3 regions of the Paenibacillus sp. SER-28 genome follow, and region 2 is predicted to be linked to each of the others. Evidence: riboswitches for the same ligand, from Rfam matches in the RefSeq annotation. Region 2 holds a riboswitch; each other region holds the start of a gene.

Region 1 (10,021 bases), on a different contig from region 2:
AATCGGTTGGCAAAAGGCTTTTTGCGCTCGATTTCCGTGCTTATTGGTCTGTTCGCGGGTACGGTGGTTGCTTATGGAATGGGAATGGTGCACTTTGCCCCCGTGGCGGAGGCCTCATGGGTGAGTATTGCGCAGCCGTTTTATTTTGGTAAGCCAGAGTTTAGCATGATGGCAGTTTGTACGATGATTATCGTCAATATTGTCAGTATGGTTGAGTCTACAGGCGTTTATCTGGCAGTAGGCAAGGCGATTGATCAGAAGGTGGAGCAGAAGCAGATCGTCAATGGTCTGCGTTCCGAAGGACTTGCGATTATGCTTGGGGGTATTTTTAATGCGTTTCCTTATACAGCATTCTCGCAAAATGTTGGCCTGATCTCACTCACACGCGTCAAATCGCGGAACGTTATTTTTGCTGCGGGCGGTATCATGGTTGTTCTCGGTTTGCTGCCTAAGTTGGCTGCCTTAACGACAGTGATTCCTAACGCTGTGCTAGGCGGGGCGATGATCGTCATGTTTGGCTCGGTTGCTGCATCAGGCATGTCTATTTTGTCAGAAGTGGATCTGCGGAAGGAAAGCAATCTGCTGATCGCAGCATGCAGTATTGCCGTGGGCCTAGGCTCTGCCGTTCTGCCACAAATGTTCGACCAGCTGCCGAGCTTTGCCAAAATGCTGTTGCAAAATGGTATCGTTTCGGGTTCGATTACAGCGATTGTCTTGAACATTGTTTTGACGAGAAAACAAGGGGAATCGGTCAAAAGCGTGACGGTTTCAGAGGTTCCACAGAAGGTTTGATGATTAGGAATAAATAAAGATAGCCGGAGAGAGAACGTATGCCTTTTTTCCGGCTTTTTGGCATGGACTTATCCGGGGAAGATGAGCAGAGAAGATAGGCTGTGCAAACTGGTATCTATTACGGCAGGCGTCAGGCTGGCCGGAGCCAGACGCAGCACACCCAAATTGATTGAGTTTGGAGTTGGACAGCTATAACCTAACGAAGCTGCTTACATTGGTTCGCAGCCAGCGTAAGCAGATGCGCAACAGTCGCGGATCGTCAACAAGGGGGCTGCTTTATTTCCTGGATTTGGACAAGCTAAAGCAGGGGGCCAGAATTATGACTATTGGACGTGAAAGTCGTGGACGATAGAAAATATTCTTTGGGAACGTGTTGGTTTTTTTATCCTAGCAAAAATCACGGAAGATTATTCGAACCGTATGCGTTAGCAGATAGATAAAGTGAATGCCTCCCTATGCTGATACAGTAAGATTCCATACGAAATTAAATTCCAAAACCCAGAGTTTTGTGAGTGCATATGTCCGGTCTTCCAATCCTCAAATTTCGCTGTCTTGTTAATTTCATCACCCTCCGTGCTTGTCAATAAAAAGCCCGTAGTACCAAGTATTTAATTGTCCGTCACGACGAATTACAATCCTGTTTCATCATTCTTTTACTTGCCCGCTCTATTCGACATTCTTTCGTGTAACCCTGTCTAGGTATGATATAGAGTCCTTTGAACGCAATAGATCGTTCGGACGCCACAGCTCCAGTCCAAAGTAACTGAGTAGACTCGCGAGAGTCCCGCTACTTTCCGCTATAAAAAAAAAGCCGTGTTGGTTGCAACGGCCTCTCTTTTTATTTCAATTTATTTGATATGATTAGTGCTTTTCTACTCTGAAAGCAATTCCCACAGGCTTGTCTACTCTCACATAACCTATGAAAGGATCACCTATGAATGGAGCTGGCCAATACATTCCTAATCTATGTTTTTCATATCGTGGAAAAGCACTAATGACCCATCTTTCTCCTTTAGGAACATTGATTGAATATTCATCATCTAGGCCAATATCAGCTTCTATACCAAAACCCAATGTGCCTTCTATAGCTTTAACGCCACCTGTTATTGCTCCTTCCGCTTTCACTTTAATATTAGTTTTCACTGCAATTTTTGCAGCAGCAGGCCCAGTATATGTACTTACACGAATTGCATTGTTTGTATCAACCCAATAACCTAGATTTTCATGGGTTTTAACAATAGGAGTCACCCCAATGGATTGGGTACTAATTCTATCATTATTACCTTTTTCTTGATTTAAATTGTCGTAATTGACATAATAGTAATAAACATCATCGTTAACACTACTAGGATCGATATATTTGTAGACTTGTCCTTCCTTGGCCTTTATTTCATCTGTCGGTTCCCATTTTCCGGCTTCTGATTGTATCGTCGATGACAATGGATTCGGCGCATCATTTGCAGAAGCAATGGCTCCATATGGTAATAATATTGCTGTCAATGCTGCAATTATTGCTGTTTTAGTCATGACTTTGAATGGTTTCATAGTATTAAAATTCTCCTCTTCGAAAAATATTATTGGGGGCTAAGAAATGAGTAAATTTGAAAAAAATCTGTTTAAGTATTTGTCTTACGGTTTTTTGGTAGGAATATATTATTCCTTTATTCAAGGACCAACGACGACAACTTCTTCGCTTAACGGCTCATTGCAACTTTACACAGTGTCCGCATCTACTTTTATTTTCAGAACATTATCAACCTCATTTCTACTAAGTCTCCTCTCTGGAGTCGTGTATACAATTGTTTTTTTATCCATAAGAAGGAATAAGTAAATATTACCTGTAAATTTTATGTTTGTAAATAATTTTATTTAATGGATAAAATTTAAAATAAGATAGAAGAGAGCCGTATTGATCGCAACGGTCCTTTTATTAACTGACGGTTTAATAGCAAGTGCCTCCCCGTTTGGTTGTTCGTACAAAACTCTTTAGCTCCGCAACTTTTCGAGCGTTAAAGCAAGCCGTCGCGTCGTCCTGGTTTACAGTACGACGCTGTGAACGACCTGCAAGATCCCTCGCTTCGCTCACTTACTAGCTAAAAAATAACTGGACTGCTAGGCACCTAAACGGCACGCTGACATGGCTTGTCAGGAAATGGTCAGTTAACAAATTAAGCCCCCGGCTAATCACCGGAGGCTTTTCAAACTCATTCTCTAACTCACTAAGGAATGTTTACGGGTAAATTCTCTAATAGTTAAATTTGTCTCAAAGGCTGTCTGAGAAGAATCAACAATATAGTTCTTTTGTTTGGTAGCTGCTCCCCATGCTGTTATCCTTATAATAGAAATTCCACAAGGTTTGCTCACTAATTTTCCGATCAACTCTTTGGTTTTGTCGCTTTTCAAATCTTTTTCTTCCTCAATTTTTTGGAGAAGAAATAACCAACTGCTTTTTCAGGCCTTTGGAATAATGTATCTTTTTTAATAGCTTGTACAATTGATCTGCAATCTCGCTGCTAAATTTTCGTTTATGCTTCTCTTTTAGATTCATTAAGTAGTCTGGTACAGTTTTCGGGACAGCATGAGGGAGACGGAATGACCGTCATTTCGTGCACGCAATGAATAGCCATTGCCTTCATTCTCACTATATTGTTCAAATTTAAATTATTATACAGCATTTATTGACAAGCCTGTGACAACAAAATAAGATCGTAATGGAAAGAAATAAAGGAAGAAAACAGGTGTGAGCCGGACGACTCTATGTACGGGGTTTTGTTGAGACCATGTGGATAGTTGTTGAGCGTGTTCACTTAAAAGGGAAGTTCGGTTGATTCCGACACGGGCCCGCCACTGTATACAGGCATCAGCAGGATACTGCTGGAGCTTTCAGAACAGCCACTGGAACTGTGAAGAACCGGGAAGGCCTGAAAGATACGCTTGGAGTCAGGAGACCTGCCTGTTTTGACATCACTGTCAGACCCACGGGATGCTGGGGAGGTGGTTAGGCGTGCTGCATACGGAATGTCTGAAACCGATCTGATCCCTTCTATGTTTTTGGAGTTGGTTTCGAGGTGTGTTTTGACATTTTATAATGAAAGCATTTCTGACTGCTGATCAAGTGGTCCGGAATGCTTTTTTCGCGTTTTGCGTTAGGTTTATATGATTTTACAAGATAGAGGGGGATTCATCGAATGATTAGCAATCGTAGCAGGCGCTCATGGTTGATATGTACAGGGGTGATGCTGTTACTGGCAGTTATGGCTCTTTCGGGATGTACTAGCAATAAGACGTCGAATAGCTCCGGCAAAGATGAGAACGCGTCAGTACAACAAACAGCGACAGGTAAAAAGCTGGTAATGGCGTATACATGGAAACCGTCAGGTGTTGACCCGCACGGAGATAATAGCTGGGATGTGATGCGATCCGGTGTAGGTGAGACACTGGTACGTTTGAATGAAAAGCTGGAGCCTGTGGCTTGGCTGGCAAAGGAGTGGAAGCAGGATAGTCCTACAGTTTGGACGTTCAGCTTGCAGGATAAAGTCACTTTTCATAATGGAAAAAGTATGGATGCAGCAAGTGTAAAAGCATCTTTGCTACGCTCTATCGAGAAAAGCCATCTGGCGAAGGATTTACTGAATGTGAAGTCCATTGATGTAAGCGGCCCGCTGGCCTTAAAGATTACGACAAACCAGCCGAATGCGGCGTTGGTGTCCAATCTAGCTGATCCATCGACGATTGTACTGGATGTGGCATCGATGAAAGATGAGCAGAGTTACCCAGCGATGACAGGCGCCTTTAAAATTAAAGCGTTCAGCAAGGACCAATCCTTGGTCGTAGAGCGTTATGACGGATACTGGGGCGAGAAGGCCCGTTTGGCTGAGGCGACAATGAGGTTCATTACGGACGGGAATTCGCGCCTGATGGCGCTGCAATCCGGCGAGGTGGACGTAGCGACGGATATTCCGGTTGATAACGCAGAGGTACTGAAAAAGAACGACAGGCTACAAGTGCTGTCGGCTCCCTCCTTGCGCACCCATATGCTCGTGTACAATATGGAATCCCCAGTATTCAAGGATGCGGCGAACCGTAAGGTGGTAGACAGCCTGATTCCACGCACATCGATTGTGAGCGCCGTCATGAGGGGCTTCGGTACGGAAGCAAGCAGTCCGTTCCCGAGCATTCTTCCCTTCGGTAAAGTTGAGCGTAAAGCGCTGGACGGAACGGCGGATCAGCTGTTAACGAAGGATGGCTGGCAGAAGGACGCCCAAGGGACATGGACTAAGCAAGGCAAGCCGTTCGAGGTTACGCTGCTGACTTTTCCTCAGCGTCCGGAGCTCTCTGTTATGGCTGAGGTCATCCAAAGCCAATTGCTGAAAGAGGGAATCCAGGTCAAGATTCGCAAGGTGGAAAATATCGACGAGGCGTTGACCAAAAACGATTGGGATTTTGCTATGTACAGTATGCTTACTGCTCATACAGGAGAGCCACAATATTTTATGGACATGTTTTATTCTTCGAAAAGCGAAGCCAATGTAAGCCGTTATAGTTCCAAACCGCTAGAGAGTATTCTTAACAGCTTGAAGCTGGCGAAGGATACAGCGCAGCGTAATGCTGTGACACTACAAGCGCTGGATATCATCGATACGGATTTGCCACAGTCGTTCATTGTGCATCCTGACAATGTGTTTGGTGTGAAAAAAGGGGTAGAGGGTTTTACACCCCATCCGATCGAGTATTACTACATTACAGCGCAATCCGATATTGCGGAATAACGAGCGGCGTATCCTATGATTCGTTTTATACTGGAACGTGTGGCGCAGCTGCTCATCATTGTATTCGTTGTATCCACGCTGACTTTTGTACTGATGCGGCTGGCTCCTGGAGACCCTGCTACCATTTTGCTCACCGCGCATAATGTCCCTGCCTCCGAGGAGGCGTTGACGACGCTACGGCAGGAACTGGGCTTAAACGAACCGCTTCATATTCAATATGTGAACTGGCTGCGGGATGTGTTCACAGGGCATTGGGGCACCTCGTATGTATCCAAGGAATCCGTGCTAGCCGAACTGTGGAACAGACTGCCTGCTACTGTGGAACTAGCTGCTGCGGGCTTTGCCGTCATGACGGTGCTTACGCTGGGGTTGGGGCTGGCTGCCTCGTTAAAAATTAGCGGCCCATTGGATCGTCTGGGCAGGCTGTTCGCCCTGCTGGGATCGTCGATCCCCTCTTTTTGGCTTGGGTTTCTGTTGATCTATCTGTTCTCCGTTCGCTTGGGCTGGCTCCCATCCATGGGAAGGGAGGATTGGACACATCTAGTGCTCCCAGCGCTGACTCTTGGCGCAGGTTTGGGAGCTGTGCAAGCCCGTGTACTGCGCGCTCAAATGCTAGAGCTGGGTGACCGGAATTTTGTGAAAGCAGCGAAGGCTCGAGGCTTTTCCCGTATGCATATCCTGTTTTTTGAGATATTTAAGCATGCGGTTCTGCCTATAATTACACTGCTAGGTACCAATCTATCATTTATGCTGGCAGGTAATGTCATCGTCGAGACCATTTTTTCATGGCCGGGGTTGGGCAACTATTTTATAGATGCGATTACACAGCGAGATTATCCGGTGATTCAGGGGTATGTTATTTTTGCCGTATTTTTAATTGTAGGAGTTCAGTGTTTGGTGGATGTGGTCCAGACGGCGATAGATCCGAGGCTGCGTTTGCGTTAAGGGGGAAGCTGAAAATGAAAAAGATACGGCTTTCCTTTCAAGGGAGCTTGCTGGCAGGAGGCGTACTGTTTGGCCTGATCGTGCTGCTTGGGTTATTGGCTCCATGGGTCGCTCCTCATGATCCTCTTCAAGTGGATCTTTTGAACCGTCTGGCACCTCCCAGTCGGAAATATCCTTTCGGTACGGATCATCTGGGTCGGGATGTGCTGTCAAGGCTAATTTACGGGATTCGGATGAGCGTGCTAATCGCATGTGCAATTACTGTAGCTACGTTGTGCTTCAGTCTGCCTATAGGGTTGCTCATTGGTTATGTGCGCGGACGCGTGGATCAGCTGATCATGCGGGGAATCGACGGCGTACTGGCTTTTCCTGATATTATTTTAACGGTGGCAATTGTGGGCATTTTGGGTCCAGGTTTTGTTAACATGACCCTTGCGATTATTGCGGTACGGTGGGCGGGCTATGTCCGGTATATCCGTAGTCTGGTTCAAAAAGCCTGTCAGGAGGACTACGTTCGATATGCCCGTTTATCCGGCAATTCACACGTACGTATACTGAGACGTTATGTATTGCCACAAGCGTTGCCACAGTTGTTGGTTTATGCAGTATGGGATATCGGACGCGTGGTGCTGATGATCGCTGGGCTGTCCTTTCTTGGACTGGGTGTACAGCCGCCCAAGCCAGAGTGGGGCGTGATGCTGCATGATGCAACCTCGTATTTTCAGGTGGCTCCGCATGTCATGATTTTCCCGGGCTTGGCGATTATGCTATTCGTACTTGCCTGCCAGCTTTTGGGCGACCGCTTTTCGGAAAAGGGGGCGGCCAAATAGTGGAGGATCAAACAGCCCTTGGGTGCAAGGATACGATAGAGCAAGTGGCAGGGCGAAAACCGTTGTTACACGTGGAACATTTGGAAATCTGCCGCACAGGCGTAGGAGCAAGCGGAAGTGGGAGCAAACCACTGCTGCGTGATGTGAGCTTTTCCATATATTCAGGGGAGATTGTGGCCCTGACCGGACCGAGCGGATGCGGCAAGAGCCTGACCGCACAGGCAATCGCAGGCATGCTGGAGCCAGGTATTAATGTTACGCAAGGGCGTATCTACTATAACGGGGAAGACATTCTCCCGTTCCAGGAACGGCGCTGGCAAAGGCTGCGCCGAGAGGATATTGCCCTGCTCATTCAACAGTCGCTGAGCGGGTTGAACCCGATCCGGACTGTCCGCGCCCAGCTGATGGACACGCTTAGACTGCACGGGCGGCGTCGGATGCCGCATGACCAGATGGAGCCGGGGCACGCTGATGCTGTCCCATCCCATACTGCATCGCAGCAAGTCCACCCGCTGGGCGTGCTGCCACGGATGCGGCAGATGCTGAGCCGTGCCACGGAGATAGCCAGAGGAGGTGCTACTCCAGTGCGGGAGGCCTATTTGCGCTCTCTGCTCCGCAAGGTTGGATTTGCAAATCCTGAGCATATTTTGTCGTCATATCCTTTTGAACTAAGCGGAGGCATGTGTCAAAGGGTGCTGCTGGCTGCAATGTTAAGCTCCGGTCCGAGCCTCTTTATTGCCGACGAGCCTACTACGGCGTTGGATGTTATCAACCGGGACAAGGTCTTGGCATTGCTGCAACAGTTGAGAGAAGACTTTGATCTCACCATATTGCTGATTTCACATGATCGCCAGGGGATGAGTCGCATAGCAGATCGAGTGTTGGAGATGAGCCCGGAAGGAAGGATGCACCAGTGATGCTGGAATTGAAGAATGTGACCAAAGCATACCCTGTCCGCAAACGGAGAAAAGGCTGGTTCAGCACGCAAGATAGCGAGCAGGTCGTGAAGAAGGTGAGTCTGGAGCTACGACAGGGGGAATGTCTCGGACTGGTTGGAGAAAGTGGAAGTGGCAAAAGCACGCTGGCACAATGTATTCTAGGGCTGGAGTCGTTGACTTCAGGAGAGATTTGGCTGGATGACCAGCCCATTCACACCGGAAGGATGAAGGATATCCATCTGTACAAACGAATCCAACTGGTCGCACAGGATTCGTCTTCCTCGCTCCATCCTCGCATGACCATACGAGATATTTTGGAGGAGCCAATCCACAATTATTTTCCCGGACGAAAAGCGCAAACACTGGATATTTGCCAGTCTTTACTGGAATCTGTGGGGCTGGACACGGAATGTCTGGAAAAATACCCAACACAACTAAGTGGCGGGCAAAAACAGCGGGTATGTATTGCCCGAGCGTTGGCGGTGGAGCCGGATATTATCTTGTTCGATGAATCGATCGCCAATCTGGATACGACAACGCAGTTTTCCGTACTGGGCATGCTTAAGAGAATGCAGCAGGAACGTGAGTTGTCCTACCTATTCATCACTCACGATCTCCAATCTACTCGTCAGTTTTGTGACCGCGTTGCCGTCATGGTTCAGGGGGAGATCGTGGAAATATTTAAGGAATGGGATAAAGACTTGTTACAGCATGAGTACACGCGTGCTCTGTTTCAAACGTTGGCGAATTAAGCCATAAATTTAATATTCTACAAATTTAAAATAAATAAGAGGATGGCTTGTCGAATGTTGTTGACAAAATAGCACGTGGTACCTATTCTAAATATGATTATGATAATCATTATCACATATATAGAAAAGGGGAAATACATTGATGTCCGTTCGACACCGCAAGACTGCCACCCTTATGTTGGTGGCGCTCCTCTTATTATCCGTTGTTTTGGGCTGCGCGAAGCAGGAGAACACACCTGCATCCACCTCTACTGAGGGAGCTGCCAATGAAAAGTCGATCACGCTATCGTGGCCGCGTGACATTGGTACGATGAATCCTCACGTATATAATCCTTCCCAACTTTTTGCACAATCCATGGTTTATGAGCCGTTAGTCAGCTACAAGCAAGGAGGCAAGCTGGAGCCTGCTTTGGCTGAATCCTGGACCATTTCCAAGGACGGCAAAATATATACATTTAAGCTGCGCAAAGGTGTGAAATTTTCGGATGGAACGCTATTTAATGCAGCCATTGTCAAAAAGAACTTTGACGCTATTATGAAAAATGAGAAGACGCACAGCTGGCTTGGTATAGTAGACGTTCTCGACAAAACTGAAGCTGTAGATGACAGCACCTTCCGAATGACGCTCAAAGAGCCATACTACCCAGTGCTTCAGGATTTGTCTGTCGTTCGCCCGTTCCGTTTTCTGGGTGAAGCGGGGTTCCCGGATGATGGAGATACGTCCAAAGGAATCAAGAAACCTGTAGGTACAGGGCCTTGGATGCTGGATGAATACAAGCAAGATGAATATGCAACCTTTAAGCGTAATCCAAATTATTGGGGCACTGCACCAAAGGTGGATAAAATTACGGTAAAAATCATTCCTGATGGCGAAACCCGTGTAATAGCCTTTGAAAAAGGCGATCTGGATCTGATTTATGGAGAGGGTGTCATTAGTCTGGATGCTTTCAAACAGCTTCGCGACACGAATCAGTATGTTACCACGCTGTCCGAGC
Region 2 (10,021 bases):
TATCGAATAGCGAATGTTGTAGAAAAAAGTAGTTTTATTTGGAAATTTCTCGAAATTTGGCTGGAAGCTCATATAGGATGCCGCTTTAATTTCATTCATTAAAATGATAGATTGTAAAGTATTCAATAGGGTTAAAGATTACTTTTTATGAAGAGGTGGTAAAGGGTGGATTGGAAACACTGGTATATGGAACTGGAACAGGATGATGAGTCTTGGGATGTATCTGAGGAGATTGTTCTGCGTGGTGTAGTACATGTTAATTTTTGCGGGCAGCCCTCGGAAGTAGAAGTCGAATTTATCGTGGGAGCCGACTCCGAAGAACAGGCACAGACTATAGAAGAACCTACACAGTTGCAAAAAAAGACATGGGAGCAGTATATGGAATATTCGTCAACTATTCATCCTCAAGTGTTGGAGTCCATACACCATCATTATGCTGGCATAGTGGAAAAGTACCGGAATGCTTACAGTACATGGGGAGAGGACCCAGATGAATATGCGCCTTATGTGGAGCGGCCGGAACAATTGTTGGATCGAATACAGCTTATGTCTATACTGATTTCCGACTCATCGGCAAAGGACGAACTGTATTTGAATTTTAGTTGCTCCTGGGATCGAGAACATGGCTTAGGCGTACATATGAAGCAGATGAAAATGGAGCATATTCAAGGTGTATACACATTATATGATCTAGAATAAATCCCCCTTCCTGGCTTTTAGCAAAAAGGTCGGAAAGGGGAATAGGATAAGGCGAAAATGATGGCGCGATTGGATACGATAAAAAAATTAGTTGGATACAGCCAATGCAGCCCGGGCTGCTTGAGCTGCTTGTACCATTTGCCGCAAGGCGGCGACAGCTTCCTCTTTGGTGCGGGTTTTCAGACCACAATCCGGATTAACCCAGAACAAATCTGATGGCAGTACGCGCAGGGCACGCTGGATCATGCTTAGCATTTCAGATACATCGGGGATGCGCGGGCTGTGGATATCGTACACGCCCAGACCGATGCCTTTGTCGTATACCTGATCTTCAAAGCTGACAATCAGTTCTCCGTGGCTTCGCGAGGTTTCAATAGATATAACGTCGGCATCCATATCGGAGATGGACTGAATCATATGCTGAAATTCGGAATAGCACATATGCGTATGGATTTGGGTCGCTGGCTCAACGGTGGCCGTGGTCACAAGGAAGGCTTGAACCGCCCAATCCAGATAGGCTTGCTGCTGTTCTTTTTTCAGCGGAAGCCCTTCACGAATTGCAGGCTCATCGACCTGAATCATGCCGATGCCCGCTTGTTCCAGTGCCTCTACCTCTGCCCGTAATGCCAGAGCCAACTGTAAAGCAACTTGACTACGTGGAATGTCATTACGTTCGAAAGACCAGTTCAAAATGGTCACAGGACCCGTAAGCATTCCCTTAACAGGCTTGGAGGTTAACGATTGGGCGAATGCCGTTTCTTCCACGGTCATGGGCTGATCGAAGGAAACGTCTCCGTATATAATCGGCGGTTTGACACAACGGGAGCCGTAGGACTGCACCCATCCGTTTTGCGTAAAAGCAAAGCCGTTCAGCTTTTCGCCAAAAAATTCAACCATGTCGGTCCGCTCAAATTCCCCATGTACAAGCACATCAATGCCAATGTCCTCTTGGATATCAATCCATTCCTTAATTTGCTGTTGGATGAACGTTCGATATTGCTCGGCAGACCATTCTCCTTTGCGATAGTGCAGGCGGGCCTTGCGGATCTCGGCGGTTTGCGGGAAGCTACCAATGGTCGTCGTAGGCAGTGGAGGCAACTTCAGCTTATTTTGCTGAATCTCACGACGCTCGGCGAAAGGAACGCTGCGTGACAGAGGCTCTTTGGCCAACAGGTCGGCCAGATCGGCAGCTGTCTGTACGCGTGCCGCTGAACTGTTGAAACGGGCTACCGCATCTGTACTTTGTCCAAGCTTGGTGAGTGCGGATGGATCGTGTTTGCCAAGTGCAGCCGTCAGGATGGCGATTTCCTCTAGCTTTTCATCAGCAAAGGCCAGCGCTTGCACCAGCTCCTTGTCCAGCTTGTGCTCTGCCTCCAGGCTGACTGGCACATGCAGCAGACTGCATGATGGCTGTACGATAAGCTGCTCGGCAGTGGTCTGTTCTGCTAACTGACCCAGCAGAGCAGCTACAGCGTTCAGGTCGCTGCGCCATATATTGCGTCCGTCAATGACACCAGCGCCCAGCGTTTTTCCTTTAGGGAAGCCATGCTGCAATATATGCTGAAGATTTTCGCCATCATCATACACAAAATCAAGACCCAGCCCCTGTACCGGAAGTGCGGACAGACGCTCATAATGATCTAGGCTGCCAAAGTAGGTTTGCAGCATTATATTTAAGGAGGGCGCAGCTTGGGTCAAAGCTTCATAGACTTCTTGAATAATGTCCAGATCCCCTACTGGGAATGAGGTGGTCAGGACAGGTTCATCGATTTGGATCCACTGAACACCTTCTGCTGCTAGTTCAGACAGGACACGGGTGTATAAAGGCAGGAAGGTTCTTATAATAGAGGCAAGCTCCTTACGATCATAGCCTTTGGAAAGGGTAACGAATGAATAGGGGCCGATGAGGACCGGTTTACCCTCAATGCCTAGTTCCTGTTTTGCTTCACGATAAGCCTGTAAAGGTTTATTTTCAGTGAACACCGGAACTGCGTTCGCCAATTCAGGAACGATGTAGTGATAATTGGTATTCATCCATTTGGTCATTTCACTGGCGGTTGCTCCCTTCTGTCCACGAGCGATCCCGAAGTACACGGACAGAGGAATCGGACCTGCGGGACGAAAGTTGAACCGTTCAGGTACTAGACCGAACATCACAGATGTATCCAGCATGTGATCGTAATAGGAGAAGTCTCCGACAGGAATGCGATCAATCCCCTTGTCACGCTGCTTGCTCAGATGCTCCAACCGTAATTTTTTCATCTCCGTCTGCAGTTCGCTTTCGTTAATGCTGCCGTTCCAGAAGCGTTCCAGTGCTTTCTTCCATTCCCGATTTTCGCCGATACGCGGATATCCCAGATTACTGCTAATTAAGCCGGACAATTCAGGCCATTCAATAATGGACATGTACTTTTCCTCCTAGTGGGTAGCTGTTTTATTTTTACGTACCAAAAAAGGCATTCTTCCCCCCAAGGTTAAAAATAAGTAGGGGAAAGAATGCCTCCGTGATTAAAAAATCAAAAATACGGCGACTGCTCTTAACACCTCCCTATCTTCCGTAGGTACTTGCGATGTTGTTAAAATAGGCAGGTCTCCTGACTTACGGATCATGACGCTCAGCATTCCTTCCCGGTCTGTGGACCAGTGGATATATGAACAGCTGAAAGTTCCCCGTTTACAGTGGCGGGACCGTGCCGGATTTGCACCGGCTTCCCTTTTAAGCCTGATCTGAATAGAACAGACACCTATCTCCAAGCTATGCGGTTAAGGTATGACGAATAATTATGCACTCGTATACTTGTTCACCATCATAAGTGAAACTTACAGGATGCGCAATAGAAACTCCAATGGAATCTGTTAGCCATATGAAAAAAAGACAAGCCTTACCCATGATGGGGGCTTGTCTTAGATTAGATATAGCATCTTGCTTGCTGGGTAAGCATCGCCTTATGTCAATGAAACGGTATAACCTGCCTGAATACTGGCTTTCACATCTACCAGACGCTGGTTGCGACTGCCCCGGAAGGGAAGGGTCAGGTCCTTTTGCTGTTCTACAAAACGACCGTCCACAATCACATCGCACAAAAGCGCCAGTTCCTGTCGCTCCTGATCTGTGAGTAGATCTTCATAGACAAAGCCAGTGTAAGCCCACACGGTTCGGTCGGGACAGGCTTCGCGGAAGTCACGCACAAATTGCGAGCATTCTGCTGCTGAGAAAAACGGGTCTCCCCCGCAGAGAGTCAGTCCATCCAACAACGGATTTTCCATGATGTCACGAATGACCTCCTGTTGTCGTTGGGGGGTGAATGGCTCGCCTGCACGGAAGCTCCATGACTCTGGATTAAAGCATCCAGGACAGGCATGACGGCAACCGCTAATGAACACAACGGTGCGCAGGCCGTATCCTTCGTTCAGAGATTCCGGAATGTAGCCACACAAATTCACTTATGTTTCACCCGGTCTCGAACTTCTGCCTGTTTTGCGGCATTAAAGCGAACGGTATAATCTCCTGTCAGATATCCGGTTACCCGACGTAAGCGCTGAAAGTGTGTGTGCTCCTCATCTGTGCCACATTGGGGGCAGCTTGTCCCGATAATCCCTTCATAACCACATTCCGTACAACGATCCACCGGATGGTTGATGGAGAAATAGCCGATGTTCTGATGCAGCGCGTACTGAACAATTTTAAGAAACGCATCCGGGTTATTCCGCGCATTACCGTCCAGCTCAATGTATGAAATCGCACCAGCGTTGCATAGGTTATGGAACGGAGCTTCCAAGCTGATTTTACGAGCAGCCGGGAGCGTGTAATACACGGGAATATGAAAAGAATTCGTGTAATATTCTCGATCATTTACCTCAGGAATAATCCCGAAATCACGTTGATCCAGCAATGTGAACTTGCCCGACAGACCTTCGGCAGGCGTAGCGAACAATGTTATATTTAAATTGTGATATTCACTCATTCGATCGCAATACACGCGCATGGAAGTGATGATTCGCTGTGCCTCGCGGTATACAAAATCATCCTCCCCGTGGTGTTTCCCGTATAGTGCCTTCATGCACTCAGCCAGCCCGATGAACCCAATCGAAAGCGTACCGTGTTTTAGTACGCCTCCCACCTTATCATCTGGTGCCAGTTGTTCTCCACCTTCCCATACCCCTTCGCGCATCATAAAGTCCGAGGCTTTGGCCGGTTGGCTGGTCTGGATTTGATAGCGATGAATTAGGCCATCTACCGCAATGCGCATAACTTCTTCTAGTCTCGCATCAAAGCGATCACGGTCAGGTGTCAGGCGTTTGCCTGTGCAAATACCATATTCAATGCCAAGCCGCACCAGATTAATGGTATTGAAGGAGAGATTCCCCTTGCCACTTTGCCGGTTTCTACCGAAACGGTCAGAAATGGTGCGGGTACGGCAACCCATTGTCGCTATAATGGTATCTGGATCATCAGCACGGTAAAAAGGCAGGTTGAAGGTGGCATCCACATTCACAAAATTGGGATACATCCGTCTGCTAGAGCATTCTACCGCCCGTAAGAACAAATCATAATTGATGTCGCCTTCTGCCTGGTTGATTCCCTCTTTACATTGGAAAATATGTTGTGGAAAAATAGGAGTTTCCCCGCTGCCCAAGCCGCGAATAGTGGCCTCCAGCAGCGATTGAGTAACAAGCCGTCCCTCAGCAGACGTGCACATTCCGTAATTCAGTGAAGTGAATGGAATCTGTCCCCCCGCCCGACTGCTCATGGTGTTCAGGTTATGAATGAGCGATTCAGCAGCCTGCCGGGTTTCCGTCTCCGTTTCTTCGCGTGCGAATGCGTAGGAACGAGGGCAGACTTCTTGCAAATGGGGATTGGCCATATGTAGTTCGTCGTCAGACAGACTGGATTCTATCTCTTCCTCGAACAACCGGAGTCCCTTGCGCAGATGCTTGCGGAAGGACCGGGCAACGTATGGGGCAAGGTCCCAATCGATTTTATTGGCAGAGACACCTCCGAATTGGCTGTTTTGCTGAGACTGGAATATGATGGCGACTAGTGCCATAGCAGACATAATCGTTTGCGGTGTGCGCACAGAGCCGTTGCCTGTATTGAAGCCGTCTCGCAGTAAACGACCAAAAGGAATAAAGATACAATTTGTAGTTCCGAGTGCATATTGGTCCAAATCGTGAACATATACATACCCGTGGTCAATCGCGTTCGTCAGCTCAGGCGGAAGTACCCGCAGGCGCGCATACCATTTGGCATACTCGGACCCAAGCTTGCTCATTTTGCCGCTGAACGATTCTCCATTCAAATTTGCATTCTCCCGTAGCATGTCCAGATCTTGTGCCCCAATGACCCGCTCGCCGATGTCGTATAATTGATGTTCCTCCAGCACCTTCATCATAAAACCCTCCATATAGTAAAATATATATATTTTTCACAAAAACAACATATTGATGATATCTTGTGTTAACGAATTGTTTCGATCTATATATTGTATATACGTATACATTGAGAGTATGTGACTATTGTCACATTGGTAGAAGCGGGCAGCATAAAAAAGCCAGATATAGAGTAAGGGACACATCCACGGATATGCACCTTACTCTATATCTGGCCATCGTAGTTGCGATGAAAATGATAGGCTTGCGAGTACATAGTATATGATCTTGGGATATTGTTTTGAGAAGGTTTAGAGTAGCTTTTTCAACTGGGACACCCGGCCTTGGGAAATATCTAGCATTTCGGCATATACTTTTTGTGGCAGGTTCGGGTGTTCCTGAATCAGCTTGCGTAGCTTTTTTACCATTTCACCTTGCTGCACTCTAGATTGCTTGGGTTGCCAGGTTGTGTTGGTTCGGGTCGGCTTAGAATCTTCTTGAGCCTGGATAGCATCGGTGCTTGTGGCATGCACGTTTTCATCGGTCTTTAATACCTGGATGCACTCTGCGCAAATAAAGCTGTCGCGAAAATAAGTTAAATGATCCACCGCGCCGCAAAATTTGCAGGAGACACCGGTGTATTTTCTTAGTACAAACCCTTCTTCATCTACGAAAAATTCAAGTGAATCACCGATATTGATATCCATTGTGGTCCGCATTTCCTTAGGGAGTACAATCCGCCCCAATTGATCCAGAGGCCTTGTCATTCCGGTATTTTTCATTAGCGCTTCCTCCTTCCATGATATATCCTGATTATACCAAAAAATATTATTTTTAGCTTTGTATATTGAAGGTAAAATACAACTTTTTTTGTCTTTATGCTGCGGTCTTTCTTTCAACCAGTATAGGATGTTTTCGGTATTGTTGCCGGGGTATCCCTTTTTAGCTATGATATATTAAAACGCTTTCAGAAATGAACTTTTTATCATCTTAATTAAGCTAAGGAGATGACGGATATGAGTCATGAAACAACGGGTATCGAATATTTATTTCAAGATCCGAAGATTCATCTGAATGAGCGTGTACGGGATCTTGTGTCGCGACTAACCTTGGAGGAAAAGGTTGAATCCATGTTGCAATACCAGCCGTCCATTGACCGATTGGGAGTCGCAGCTTATAAGCACGGTACGGAAGCGGCACACGGGATAGCGTGGTTGGGTGAGGCGACTTCATTTCCTCAGCCTGTAGGATTGGCATGTACTTGGGATACGGAATTAATGCGCCTCATCGGCTCTGTTATCGCCGATGAGGCGCGTGTGTACTATCGGCGTGATCCCAAATTAAACGGTCTGACCCTGTGGGCACCTACAGTGGATATGGAGCGTGACCCGAGGTGGGGACGCAATGAGGAAGCTTACGGCGAAGATCCATATTTGACGGGAGAGCTGTCAAAGGAGTTAGTCAAGGGGATACAGGGGGATCATCCGGTATATTTGAAAGCGGTCGCCACTTTAAAACATTTTCTGGGTAACAATAATGAAGTGGATCGGGGAAGTGGCTCCTCCAGTATAGATCCACGAAACCTGCGAGAATATTACCTAAGAGCCTTTGAGAAGCCTTTTACGGAAGGCGGCGCCCAGTCGATGATGACTTCTTACAACCTGATTAATGGAACGCCTGCTACGGTATATTATGGGGTTAACGATATTGTCAGGGACGAATGGGGGATGGACGGTTTTGTCGTAAGTGATGCGGGTGATGTCATGGGGATTGTCAACGATCATCAGTATTACGATTCACACACGCCAGGTGTGGCCGAATCTATTCGGGCGGGAATTGACAGCATTACAGATGATGCAGAGCTCTCCAAACAGGCGATTCGTGAAGCCTTGGCGCAAGGAACGCTACAAGAAGAAGACTTGGATCGGGCATTGTTCCATACGTTCCGTGTCCGTTTTCGTTTGGGGGAATTTGATCCGGCGGCAGACAATCCTTATGCCTTAATCGGAGAGGAAGCTCTCCTGACAGAGCAAGCCCGTGAATTGTCGTTGCGTGCGGCGAGGGAGCAGATCGTATTGCTTAAAAATGAGCATGAACTCTTGCCTTTGAACCCTGCCCGGTGCGGCAAAGTAGCGGTCATTGGTACGCATGGCAATGAGGTGTACCGCGACTGGTATTCCGGTACGCTGCCCTACCGGGTTACACCGCTGGAGGCGATTCGTGCCAAACTGGAAGGTGAGGACGCAAAGGAACGCGTCGTGTACCGTGATGCCAAGAATCGCGTGACCTTGACGGCGGCGAATGACGGAGCGAAGCTCACAGTCGATTCTTCTGGTGAGATGCGCCTGTCCCAGGATGGAAAGCCCACGATATTGACCATGACGGATTGGGGCTATGGCAGTGTGACGTTACATGATGAGCATCTAGGTACTTACGTGACGAGTGATGAGGAGACGCTCCGTGTGACAGCTGATGAAGCGTATGGCTGGTATGTCAAAGAGGTCTTTGGGCTGACTCCTGTTGAACAAGGAGAGCATCTGTGGACAACATGGAATGGCAATTCAGTGATTGCCGGAATGGAGGGCTCATTAAAAGTAGTGGAGGCTGAAAAATCTGTACTTCACGCTGTAGAGAGTAACGCCTCGACAGCCTCGACAGTTTCAGGACAGAGCCATACAACATTCCAGGTAGAGACGGTGTCAGATGGTTTAGCGGAAGCGATAGCCGCTGCGCAAGCGGCAGATACAGCAATTGTATTTGTTGGAAATCACCCGCTCATCAATGGAAAGGAAGAGAATGACCGTCCAGGCTTGGAACTGGCAGCTTCCCAGCAACGGCTTATCGAGGAAGTGTATCGCGTCAATCCGAATACGATTGTGGTTCTGACGGGCAGCTATCCATTTGCCATCCCTTGGGTTCAGGAGCATATTCCAGCGATCGTATACACGTCTCATGCGGGACAAGAGCATGGTACAGCAATAGCGGATGTGTTATTTGGAGACTACGCGCCAGCGGGGCGTTTGAACATGACTTGGGTTCAGAGCGAGGATCAATTGGGCGACATTAAAGATTACGATATTATTCGCGGCGGTCGTACCTATCAATATTTTGAAGGTGAACCTTTATATCCGTTTGGCCATGGATTGACGTATTCGCCTTTTGAATATAATGACCTGCGTACGGATGCCCCAAAGGATAGCGTAAAGTCTATTGCTGCACTGAATGCCATGGATACGCTCCAGGTGTGGGTAGAGGTGACGAATCGGGGCGTGGCTGCTGGTGAAGAGGTTGTACAACTCTATGTACGTCCCGGTGCCTCACGAGTAAAGCGACCACTGAAGACATTGTGCGGTTTTCAACGTATTCGCCTAGACGCAGGTGAGACGCGAACGGTTTCCTTTACGATTCGGATGAAGGATTGGGCGATTTGGGATGTTACACGGGATTGCTATTGCGTTGAATCGGGTGTATATACACTGCTGGCAGGCGCTTCCTCAGCAGATATCCGGTTGGAGCACCCTGTGTACGTTCGTGGCGAAGTTATTCCACCACGCCAAGCCGGACGAAGTATCCGCGCTGAAAACTTTGATGATTGCTCCGACATCGTACTGGATGAAAGCAAGGAGCAAAGGGAGGCTTGTGTACGTCCGCGCACACCTCAACGTTCCGGTTGGATTGCCTTTCATGGCGTAGACATGGATACGGTGAGTGTGGTCGAGCTTCAGTGCCGCGTGTCAGGCAACAGTAGCGATGCCACAATTGAGCTGCGTTTGGACGCGCCGGACAGCGAAGCTGTGGCACGTGTGAATGTGGGCAATACAGGAGGGGCGCAAGCATGGGCTACGCTCGCGGAAGCGGTACATTCAGTCTCTGGCACACGTGATGTATACCTGTTGTTGAGCGGGGAAGTGCGGCTAGCTCATTTTACTTTGGGCGCTAATGCTACAGAGGA
Region 3 (10,021 bases), on a different contig from region 2:
ACGTAAAGTTGTAGAACCCATTGCTGAATTGGTTCGTCATAGCCAAAAAATTGCTCAAGGTGATCTTTCACAAGAAGCCAAGGTTCATGGAGTTAATGAAATTGCCCAACTTGCCCGCAGCTTCCAATCCATGTCTCATAACTTGAAAGAAATGATCGGCCATGTGCTTTCTACATCCGGTGCGGTTGTTGCAGGATCGGACGAGCTACTTCGTCGGACTGAGGCTATGAGTGTAAAAGTGCAGGATTCTACAGTTGCCGCAGAGGAAGTAGCAAAGGGCAGTACCAGCATAGCTACTGCTGCTGCTGAAAATGCACAGGCTATGGAGGAAATCGCTCAAGGTGTTCAGCACATTGCCTCCTCTGCCAATGATGTATCCGATCAAATCAGTGAAGCGACAAAAGAAACAGTTAACGGTAATACGCTCGCTCAAAAGGCTGTAGCTCAAATGTCACAGGTAGGACATGCTGCCGATGAATCGCTTCGATACATCCATAGTATGAATGAGCGCTCAGAAGCCATTGGCAGTATCGTTTCGGCTATCTTCGATATTACGAAGCAAATTCAAATGTTGTCCCTGAATGCCTCCATTGAAGCCGCCCGTGCGGGCGAACATGGACGGGGCTTTGCCGTAGTAGCTGGAGAAGTACGCAAGCTTGCCGAGCAATCTAAAGAAGCCACACAAGAAATTTCCGACTATTTGGTTACCATTCAAGAAGTATCGCAACAATCTGTGGACTCTGTGACCCAAGTGAGCCGTGAAATTCATTCGGGAACGGAAATGGTTCAACAAGCGAGCTCAGCCTTTAACCAGCTAAGTGAGCTTATGCAAAAGATCAATGCTACGATTCAAACGGTATCTGCAGCAACGGAGCAGGTATCCGCCAGCTCGGAGGAAGTATCTGCTTCCGTGGAAGAGACAGCTCTCATCGCAGCCAATGCACAGCATATGATTCAAGAAATCGGTTTAAATGCCGATGAGCAACTGAATGAAATGGAAAGCCACAGCGATGTTGTTCGCCAATTAAGCAAACAAGCAACCGAACTGCAAAAGGCTGTCCAAAAATTTAAAATTACGTAAGCCGATACAATACAAAGAGGTATCTCACAGTCTTGAAAATGGCTGTAGAGATACCTCTTTATTTTTTAAAAGCGATTTTAATAATCATCCATGAAGTTTATGAATCCATTCCCATAATACGATAAATTTGCTCCATATCTAAATGAGCCCGGACCACCTCTGCGACACGGTCAAACTCTCGTTCCTTGGCTTCACGTACAGTAAAAGTGCTCTCTAAAGGTGCCAAGCCCTTGGCTTGTCGCAATCCATCCAGCCAGCAACGGCGAAAACGGTCATTATCAAACACACCGTGCAAATAGGTTCCCCATACTTTACCGTCTGTCGTACCCCAGCCTTCCTCAAAAGCTGCTTCTTCGCCACGCCGGATACGGAATAACCTTTTCATTTCGCTTAGCTTAAAAGTTATATCTGTAGGTGCGTATGGTTCCGTAACATACTCCGTAACGCCCATATGTATTTCATAACCTTCAATGCTTGGCTTGGAGGCAGAACCCGAATCAGGCACAGTGCTAAGCAAAAGCGGGCAATGATTAGACAGGGTTCCCTGTACGCGTACGGTTTGCTTTTCCTTTAAAAAGGTCGTGGATAGAGCAAGCCAACCTAACCCTTCTGCCTGCTGCGGCAACCCAGATTCGACGGCTTCGGGATCAAATAGTGCGGTACCCAGCATCTGATAACCTCCACAAATGCCAACTAGCTGTGTGCGTCCGGTATTCATAGCCTGCCGAATGTCTTTCTCCAGACCTCTCTCACGCAATTCCAGCAGGTCTCCAATAGTGTCTTTGGTCCCCGGTAAGATAATGGCGTCTGGTACGCCCAACTGTCCAGCTTCAGTGACATAACGAACGCTCACATCCGGCTCTGCGGCCAGAGCATCCGTGTCGGTAAAATTGGAAATCCGCGGATATCGTATCACCGCAATATCCAGTTCTTTATCCTTTGCAGATTGTTTGGGCTTCTTATCCAGTACTACCGAATCCTCTGCTTCAATGCGAATGTCTGGCAGATAGGGCAATACACCGAGTACAGGAATGCCTGTCCGTTCTTCCAGCCAGTCTAATCCTGGTTGAAGCAGAGACAGATCGCCTCTGAATTTGTTAATGATAAATCCGCGGATACGCTGTACTTCATGGGGTTCCAGTAATTCGATAGTTCCTACGAGAGAGGCAAAAACTCCGCCCCGGTCGATATCTGAAATAAGCAACACTGGAGCATCCGCCCAACCTGCCAGATTCATATTTACGATATCGCGGTCCTTCAAATTAATCTCTGCCGGGCTGCCTGCCCCTTCCATAAGGACAATATCATAGGTATCACGCAACCGATTCAGAGCATCCATAACGGTCTGTTTGGCTTTTGGCAAAAAATCCTTCCGGTAATCGGAGGCGCTCATATAGGCATAAGGTACACCGTGTACAACAATTTGTGAGTGCATATCTTTGACCGGCTTAATCAGAATCGGATTCATGTCAGTTGTGGCCTCAATACCGCAGGCCTCAGCCTGCACCCCCTGAGCGCGTCCTATTTCCTTGCCGTCCTCGGTAACATAAGAGTTTAACGCCATATTTTGCGACTTAAACGGTGCGGGACGATATCCGTCCTGCGTAAAAATACGGCAAAGCGCAGTCGTCACCACGCTTTTGCCAACATCCGACGCTGTTCCTTGAAGCATTAATACGGCTGCCGGGTTCGTGCAGGACGGTTCGAAAGTTGACAATTGCCTCTTCCCCTTTAACGAATTCATTTCAAATCTGGTCACAACCCGTACAAAATGACAATAAACAACAATAAAACAGCCTCCAGCAATTCGTTTAAAGTTCCGTATATATCTCCTGTAAGTCCACCCAAGCGGCGGTTAATACGGTTTGCCGTGAAGGTTCCAACACCGTAAGCCAAGACCGGAAGCAACACAAAACCTAGCGAGATTGGAAGGCTCTCAGAATATGAAAGGAACGTCTGTAAGTAGGATCCTGCCAACGACAGATTCCCAGTCCCCCTTGTTGCTGTAGCCAAATCTGCCAGAAGATATTGTCCTACGGCAGCACTTAGGGTCACTAATACTGCCCAGAATACGGCCAACCCTACGCGGCCACCACTCATATCAGCAAAACGCGCAGCCAGCCCATCATCATTACGGGCTTTAGGCCAGCGTTTCATTGCATGTACCATAAACCAGCGGCTCCAAACCATCGGAAGCAGCAGCAAGCCAGACACATTCCGTTCAACCAGCACCGTATACAGCAAAGAAGCCTTGAGCATAAGTAGCAGCACACAAGCAATAACGCCCATTGCTCCTACACGGCTATCCTTCATAATCTCCAGCATCCGCTCACGGGATCGGTAGCTGAATAAGGCATCAGCCGCATCCATCCACCCGTCCAAATGCAATCCGCCCGTCAACCAAACCCAGATAACAAGCGTAAGAATCGCACACGGCAACGGTGGCAATACCATAGAAGTAAGCGCCGCAAAGCCCCAGACAATGATGCCAATAACCACTCCCACCAGCGGATAATAACTTGCACTGCGTTTAAGCAAATCCGGGGAAAAATCTATTTCCGCCTTCACCGGAAGACGCGTTAAAAATTGAAAAGCCGCAGCAACAGCCTGACGTTCGCGGCTCATAGCTTATATTCCAACTGTTTGAGTTCTACGGGAATGCCACCCGTCACCAAAAATACTTCATCACAAAGACGGGCAATCCGCTGATTCATAAACCCACTCAAATCCCGATACAGCCGACCCAGCGGATATTCGGGCACAATACCGTCACCAACCTCGTTGGTTACGATGACGAGCTGCCCTGGATACTGCTCCACAGCTGCCGCCAGTTCATTAATGGCAGCTCTGGACGCAGCTTCGCCGTCCTCGCCTGCGGCCAGCAGTACGTTCGACAGCCACAGGGTCAGGCAGTCGACCAGCACCATAGGCGCGGGCTGCGACGCTTGATCGCCACCAAGCCGCTGCAGCAGCTCCGGCAGCGCCTGCGCTTCCTCCAGCGTCTGCCAGTCGTACCCAGCAGACTCGCGCTGGACCCGATGAAGGGCGATGCGCTCCTTCATCTCCATGTCATAGGCTTGCGCCGTTGCAATGTAGCAGGCGCGCGAAGCGCGCGACATGCATAATCGCTCGGCAAAGTCGCTTTTGCCGCTGCGTGCCCCGCCGGTCACGAGCGCTTTCATCGCTGCGCGGCTCCCTGACCGTCCGATACGCCTGCATCGGCAAAGGTCGCCATTTCGCGCATGATGCGGCACGCCGCATCAATCAGGTGCAAGCTAAGCGCACCGCCTGTGCCCTCCCCGAGCCGCATGTCCAAATAAAGCATGGGCTCCAGCTTGAGCTGGCGGAGCACCGCCTCGTGCCCGCGCTCGTCCGAGGCGTGCGAAGCGAGCATGTACGCAGCGCTTGCAGGCGCAAGTGCACGCGCTGCGAGGGCAGCTGCGCCTGAAATAAAGCCGTCCAACACGACTGGACAGCGATGTGCGGCTGCGCCGAGGATGACTCCTGCCAAGGCGGCAATCTCCAGACCGCCGACCTTAGTGAGCACGTCGAGCGCATCATTTGCATCTGGCTGGTTCACGTCCAATGCGCGGCAGACAACCGATATTTTACGGGTAAGTCCAGCCATATCTACACCCGTCCCCCGGCCTACGATAACTTCCGGCTCTAGCCCGGTAAGAGCACATACGACCGCAGCGCTGGCTGTCGTATTCCCGATGCCCAGCTCCCCGGTAACGAATAGCCGTGTGCCACCTTTGACCGCTTCTGCTACGGCTTCAGCTCCGGCCAAAACCGCCTGTTCCGCTTCCGTACGCAGCATTGCAGGCCCTTTAGCTATATTCGAAGTACCCAGGCGTACCTTACGGTCCACCAGATTCGCGTGAGCGACATCCGCATTCACGCCAACATCTACCACCTTGACATCTGCGCCCGCATGGCGTGCCAGCACATTAATTGCCGCGCCACCTGACAGCATGTTATACAGCATTTGCTGTGTAACCTCAGCCGGAAAGGCACTGACTCCCTCTTCACACACCCCGTGATCCGCAGCCATGACCATAACCGTTTTACGATCAAATTCAGGCTTGTCCACTCCTGTAATTCCTGCTAGCTTGATGGCCACACTTTCCAACTTTCCAAGACTTCCCGGTGGCTTTGTTAATTGGTCCAAATGGGCTGAAGCTGCCGAGGCCGCCACCCCATCCGGCTGGACAATGCTATCGATCAGCTGACGCAGCTTGTTGTTCATATCTTCCACTCCCTGCTCTTTTTAAGTGTGTTTCATCGTTTATTTAATCCGCTGGATCCGAAGCACTTCTGCGCAGCAAGAGCTGCGGCACACCGCTATCAGGATGCGGAAGCATCACAGGCTCAACACCGTATACTCGTCGAATCCGATCCTCGGTTAATAACTTCGATGAAGCTCCCAATCCTTCAACCATTCCATCCTTGAGTACAAGCAAATCTTCGCAAAATTGGGCTGTCAAGTTAAGATCATGCAAGACTGCAATGATCGTCACACCCGTTTCTTGGCGCCAATCTGCCAGCAGTTCCATAAATTCAAGCTGATAGCGCAAGTCCAGATAGGTCGTAGGCTCGTCCAGCAGCAATATTCGTGGCTCCTGCACCATTACTTTTGCCAAAGCTACACGCTGTCGCTGTCCCCCACTCAAGCGGTCCAATGCTCTGTCCGCCAACGTGGCAAGACCCAATCGCTCCAGCACGCGATCCGTGATCGCCTCCACATCAACACCCTTTTCCCTGCCTAACCAGTCCTGATGAGGAAAACGTCCCATTTCTACGACTTCCCTGACGGTGTATCCCACTGGAGGAAGCCCTTCCTGTTGGAGTACGGCTATGAGTCGGGAAAGCTCTTTTCTGCTGTAGCTACCGACCTTTTTGCCATAGATATGAACGTTTCCCGAAGTTGGCTGATCTACACCCGAAAGCAGATGCAGCAAGGTCGATTTTCCACTGCCGTTCGGACCAATAATCCCCCACCAAGTTCCTTCGTCGACGCTCCAGCTTATATTCTTTAACGCATGGAATTCTCCATAGGCACGTGTCAGACCCGCTACCTCTAATGCCCGATCACGCACTTTCTGTGATTCACTTTGTTCTGTCACAGCAGTTCCCCCCTGCGCAGCTTCTTGTTCCGATACAGGAGATATGCGAAGAACGGTGCCCCAACAAAGGCCGTCATCACGCCCAGAGGAATTTCCGTGGGGGATAACAACGTGCGAGCCGCCGTATCCGCCCAAGCCATAAAAATGGCTCCACCGAGCGCAGATAATGGAACAATCATCCGGTAATCAGGACCTGTCACCAGACGAATGATATGCGGTACAACAAGTCCCACAAAGCCAATCACTCCACATACCGAGACAGCGGCAGCTGTCAGCAGCGTGGAAATGATCAGGACAGATAGCTTCGTCGCATCTACATGAACTCCCATGTGAGCCGCCTGACGTTCACCCAAAGCCAAAATATTCAGCACACGTGCCCGGTTCCATAGAAATACCAGTCCTATGACCACATAAGGTAAAAGGATTCCTGTATATGACCAACCGCGCAGACTAAGACTTCCCATCGTCCAGTACAATATTTCATTGACCGTCTCCTTCGACATGGCTGTCAGAAAGGAAACAACTGCTCCTAGAAAGGATTGCATCACCACACCCGACAAAATGAGACTTTGTGTCGGAATTTTTCCACCTTCCCGTGCCAACGTTAGCACCATCCACAGCGTCAGCATTCCGGTCGTAAATGCCACTAGCGGCAGCGTCCATATGCCAACAAATGAAAATTGAAGGCCCCAATAGATCAGTACTGCCGCTCCTACCGAAGCCCCCGAGGATACCCCCAGTGTATACGGATCAGCCAAAGGATTACGCAGCACACCCTGAAATCCGGCTCCCGCCAGCGCCAGCGCTGCTCCTACCAACATTCCCAGTAACACTCGTGGCAATCTGACCTTCAAAATAATCTGCTCTGAGGATGTATTCCAATCCGGTGTAAACGTATCGCCTAACCACGGAAGGTGGTTAACCAGAATGCCCGTGATCTGGCTGACCGGAAGCTTGGCCGAGCCGATGCCAAGACAGAGCAGCAGCGTCAGCAACAGCAGGACAAGACCTGTCCCTCCAAAGCCGATCAGTTTACGGTTCATTTGAAAATTTCAGGATACACGCCCTTGGCCACTTCCTTGAGACCTTCCGTTACGCGTGGACCCGGACGACTGATCAAATTATCATCCACGGCAAACACCCGGTTATGGCGAACAGCCGATATTTGATCCCATCCACTGCGAGCTTTAATGATTTCGCCGAGCGTCTGGCCAGTTTTGTCGTCCTTGACACTTTTGCTGTACAAAATCACGTCAGGGTTCGCAGCAATAATATTTTCTTCACTAATTTGGTACCACCCCTTCTGCGTGGCACCTACATTTTCGCCGCCCGCCAACGTAATCAGCTCGTCCATAAACTCGCCTTTACCAACTGTCCAGCCTGGTGAAAACTCGACGTATACCCGCAGCTTCTGCCCTTTACCGATATTTTTAACTCCTTCTTTCACTTCCGCTACATCTGCCCTCATCTTGTCAGTCACCGCTCTCGCATCTTTCTGATGATCGGTGATTTTTCCATACAATTCGATGTTAGCTATGACATCTTCAACTGTCTTCGGTTCCGTTTTAAAAATCATAATTCCCATGTCGCGCAGCTTGGTCGTAGCCTGTTCACTAAGTGATATCCCTGCAAAAACGACTTCCGGGTTAGCAGCAATGATCGCCTCTTCGTTCGGTTTCATAATACCGCCCACTTTAGGCTTTTTCGTAGCTGCTGCCGGGTAATCAGAGTAGTCGGAGACGCCAACTATTTCCTTATCCAGCCCGATGGCGAACAGCGCCTCGGTTTCTGCCGGGGAGACGGAAACGATTTTATCCGGCGCTTTTTTGAATGTAAATTCCTGTCCTGTTGCATCCTTAACTGTGAGTGGGTAAACTGTTTTGCCCGGAGGCTCTTGTGCGGTTACGGTCTTTCCTGGCTGCTGTGCAGAAGTCTGATTCTCTTTATTTTCAGCATTTTTTCCATTAGAGCCACATGCACTCAGCACAACTGCCAAAATCGGAACCAATAGACCTGTTGTCCAAACCTTTATTTTTTTTCCTGCCATGATTTGCACCCCTTCATAAAAAAATCGTTAAGAGCGTTACTTGAGCATCATCAGATATCTTCTAAATCCAGCCTTCTTTTCCTATCAAAAAAACCCCGCATCCTCATATTAGGACACAGGGGTCACGTTAGCGCAGATTGTGCGCAGGCGGCAGCTTCTTTCCGCACGGACAGTCACTGCGAACACGTCATCCTTTCCTCGAAGGATTATGGTGACAGGCGGACGGGCAGGTATCCTGACTTATGGTAAGATGCATGTCCTGAAATTCCTTCATATGCTTAGTAGCACATAAAGCAGGACTAACCGGCATGTTTCCATTTACAGTGGCGGGACCGCGCCGGACTTACACCGACTTCCCTTTTAACAGCGCAGGCAAGGGAAACCATAGTTTCATCACACTGCGCCGACCTCGTCTGCTGGATATTTGATGTAGTGGTAGTCAAGCCGTTCTTTTACTTGATGATTATAGGTTAAAATGAGGCGGCTTACAACCCAAACAGCCTCTTTACCCGCTGGTGTCTAACCTAATGAGGGAGCATTTCCGCTATGTAATTGTGCGGTCCTGCCAGCCTCAATTGAATCCTAAATGCTTCTCCCGGCTTCGGATTCAGACTCCAAAAATCATGGCCCGGTATCAGCATGCAAGCTAACTGACGAATTACGCCACCATGCGTAACGACCAAAACAGAGGGCGGCGCAGCAGTCAAATCCATGGGTTGAACTTCCATAGCAACACGCCATTCATACAGAGAGTCAAGAAATTTCCGCAAACGATTCACAAAATCTGTCCAAGACTCTCCTCCAGGAGGGGTTATCCGTTGCGGCTCATCAATCCAAGCGCGATACAACGACACATCCTTGAGCATGTCATACGTTTTTCCATCCCACTCGCCAAAATGAAGCTCTCGCAGACGTGGTTCCATCATAGGAGACATAGTAGATAGGGAACCTCCAGACGTCAATTCTGACTCCGGCACAATGATCTGCAAGGTCTGGCGACATCGCCTTAAATCGCTGCAATAGATTCGAGCAAAGGACTGCCCCTGCAATTCTTCTTGCAAAGGCTTTAATTCCTGTTCTGCTCCTGGTAGCAAACCTAAGTCGGAGTGTCCCATATATCGACGTTCCTTATTCCATAAGGTTGTGCCGTGACGAACTAACACGAGTTCCATGTCCCAATGCAGATCTTCTTTAGCATCATATGGCACCTTATCCTCCTGTGAGTTCGGACTTTGTACGTATTCTACCGTCCTTTTTGCTGCTATATCTTGCTTCAAGATCATGTCACTTCCTGCTCGATCATTATTCAGTGTGTCACGCCTCACCCTCACCGCACCCATCCCAAGGCAAAACAACCTGCGGCTCCTAACAAACACAATCCTACGAACATACTGGACACGGCGAACATCAGCTGGATTGTATGCCGTATATCTTTCGACTCTAGCGGTCGTATCCAATCGCCCATGTATGCACGAAAAGAGCGTACGCCATGATACACATTATAGCCTCCAAGACGAATCCCCAGTGCTCCAGCAACAGCTGATTCCGGGAAGCCACTGTTCGGGCTTGGGTGCAGACGAGCGTCTCGCTTGACTGTGCGCCAGCTTCTCGCAGCATCTCGCTTGTACATCCACGCCGCTACGACAAGCATTGCCGCTGTCAGGCGTGCCGGAATGTAGTTAGCCACATCATCTAGACGTGCTGAAGCCCAGCCTAAATGCAGATACTTTTCATTTTTATAGCCAACCATGGAATCGAGCGTATTCA

The links. A riboswitch is a leader RNA that binds a small molecule or an ion and turns the genes downstream of it on or off. The one in region 2 is predicted to bind cobalamin.
Region 1: another riboswitch for cobalamin. It lies ahead of ACUYLD_RS13305 (ABC transporter substrate-binding protein); the one in region 2 lies ahead of metE (5-methyltetrahydropteroyltriglutamate--homocysteine S-methyltransferase).
Region 3: another riboswitch for cobalamin. It lies ahead of ACUYLD_RS01785 (ABC transporter substrate-binding protein); the one in region 2 lies ahead of metE (5-methyltetrahydropteroyltriglutamate--homocysteine S-methyltransferase).

The regions. Positions count from the first base shown of each region.
Region 1 covers NZ_JBRECM010000004.1:176,050-186,070, reverse strand. The annotation lists gene ACUYLD_RS13325 (nucleobase:cation symporter-2 family protein) at 1-792, shown strand, start outside; gene ACUYLD_RS13320 (hypothetical protein) at 974-1,144, shown strand; gene ACUYLD_RS13315 (hypothetical protein) at 1,654-2,337, opposite strand; gene ACUYLD_RS13310 (hypothetical protein) at 3,004-3,195, opposite strand; cobalamin riboswitch at 3,560-3,763, shown strand; gene ACUYLD_RS13305 (ABC transporter substrate-binding protein) at 3,981-5,561, shown strand; gene nikB (nickel ABC transporter permease) at 5,577-6,506, shown strand; gene nikC (nickel transporter permease) at 6,521-7,336, shown strand; gene ACUYLD_RS13290 (ATP-binding cassette domain-containing protein) at 7,336-8,253, shown strand; gene ACUYLD_RS13285 (ABC transporter ATP-binding protein) at 8,250-9,026, shown strand; gene nikA (nickel ABC transporter substrate-binding protein) at 9,169-10,021, shown strand, end outside.
Region 2 covers NZ_JBRECM010000005.1:297,905-307,925, reverse strand. The annotation lists gene ACUYLD_RS15520 (DUF6985 domain-containing protein) at 166-699, shown strand; gene metE (5-methyltetrahydropteroyltriglutamate--homocysteine S-methyltransferase) at 787-3,105, opposite strand; cobalamin riboswitch at 3,267-3,462, opposite strand; gene nrdG (anaerobic ribonucleoside-triphosphate reductase activating protein) at 3,646-4,143, opposite strand; gene ACUYLD_RS15505 (anaerobic ribonucleoside triphosphate reductase) at 4,140-6,089, opposite strand; gene ACUYLD_RS15500 (AbrB/MazE/SpoVT family DNA-binding domain-containing protein) at 6,381-6,851, opposite strand; gene ACUYLD_RS15495 (glycoside hydrolase family 3 C-terminal domain-containing protein) at 7,086-10,021, shown strand, end outside.
Region 3 covers NZ_JBRECM010000001.1:379,493-389,513, reverse strand. The annotation lists gene ACUYLD_RS01820 (methyl-accepting chemotaxis protein) at 1-1,081, shown strand, start outside; gene ACUYLD_RS01815 (cobyric acid synthase) at 1,179-2,798, opposite strand; gene cobS (adenosylcobinamide-GDP ribazoletransferase) at 2,837-3,706, opposite strand; gene cobU (bifunctional adenosylcobinamide kinase/adenosylcobinamide-phosphate guanylyltransferase) at 3,703-4,263, opposite strand; gene cobT (nicotinate-nucleotide--dimethylbenzimidazole phosphoribosyltransferase) at 4,260-5,330, opposite strand; gene ACUYLD_RS01795 (ABC transporter ATP-binding protein) at 5,374-6,207, opposite strand; gene ACUYLD_RS01790 (FecCD family ABC transporter permease) at 6,204-7,250, opposite strand; gene ACUYLD_RS01785 (ABC transporter substrate-binding protein) at 7,247-8,254, opposite strand; cobalamin riboswitch at 8,463-8,656, opposite strand; gene ACUYLD_RS01780 (histidine phosphatase family protein) at 8,779-9,537, opposite strand; gene cbiB (adenosylcobinamide-phosphate synthase CbiB) at 9,582-10,021, opposite strand, start outside.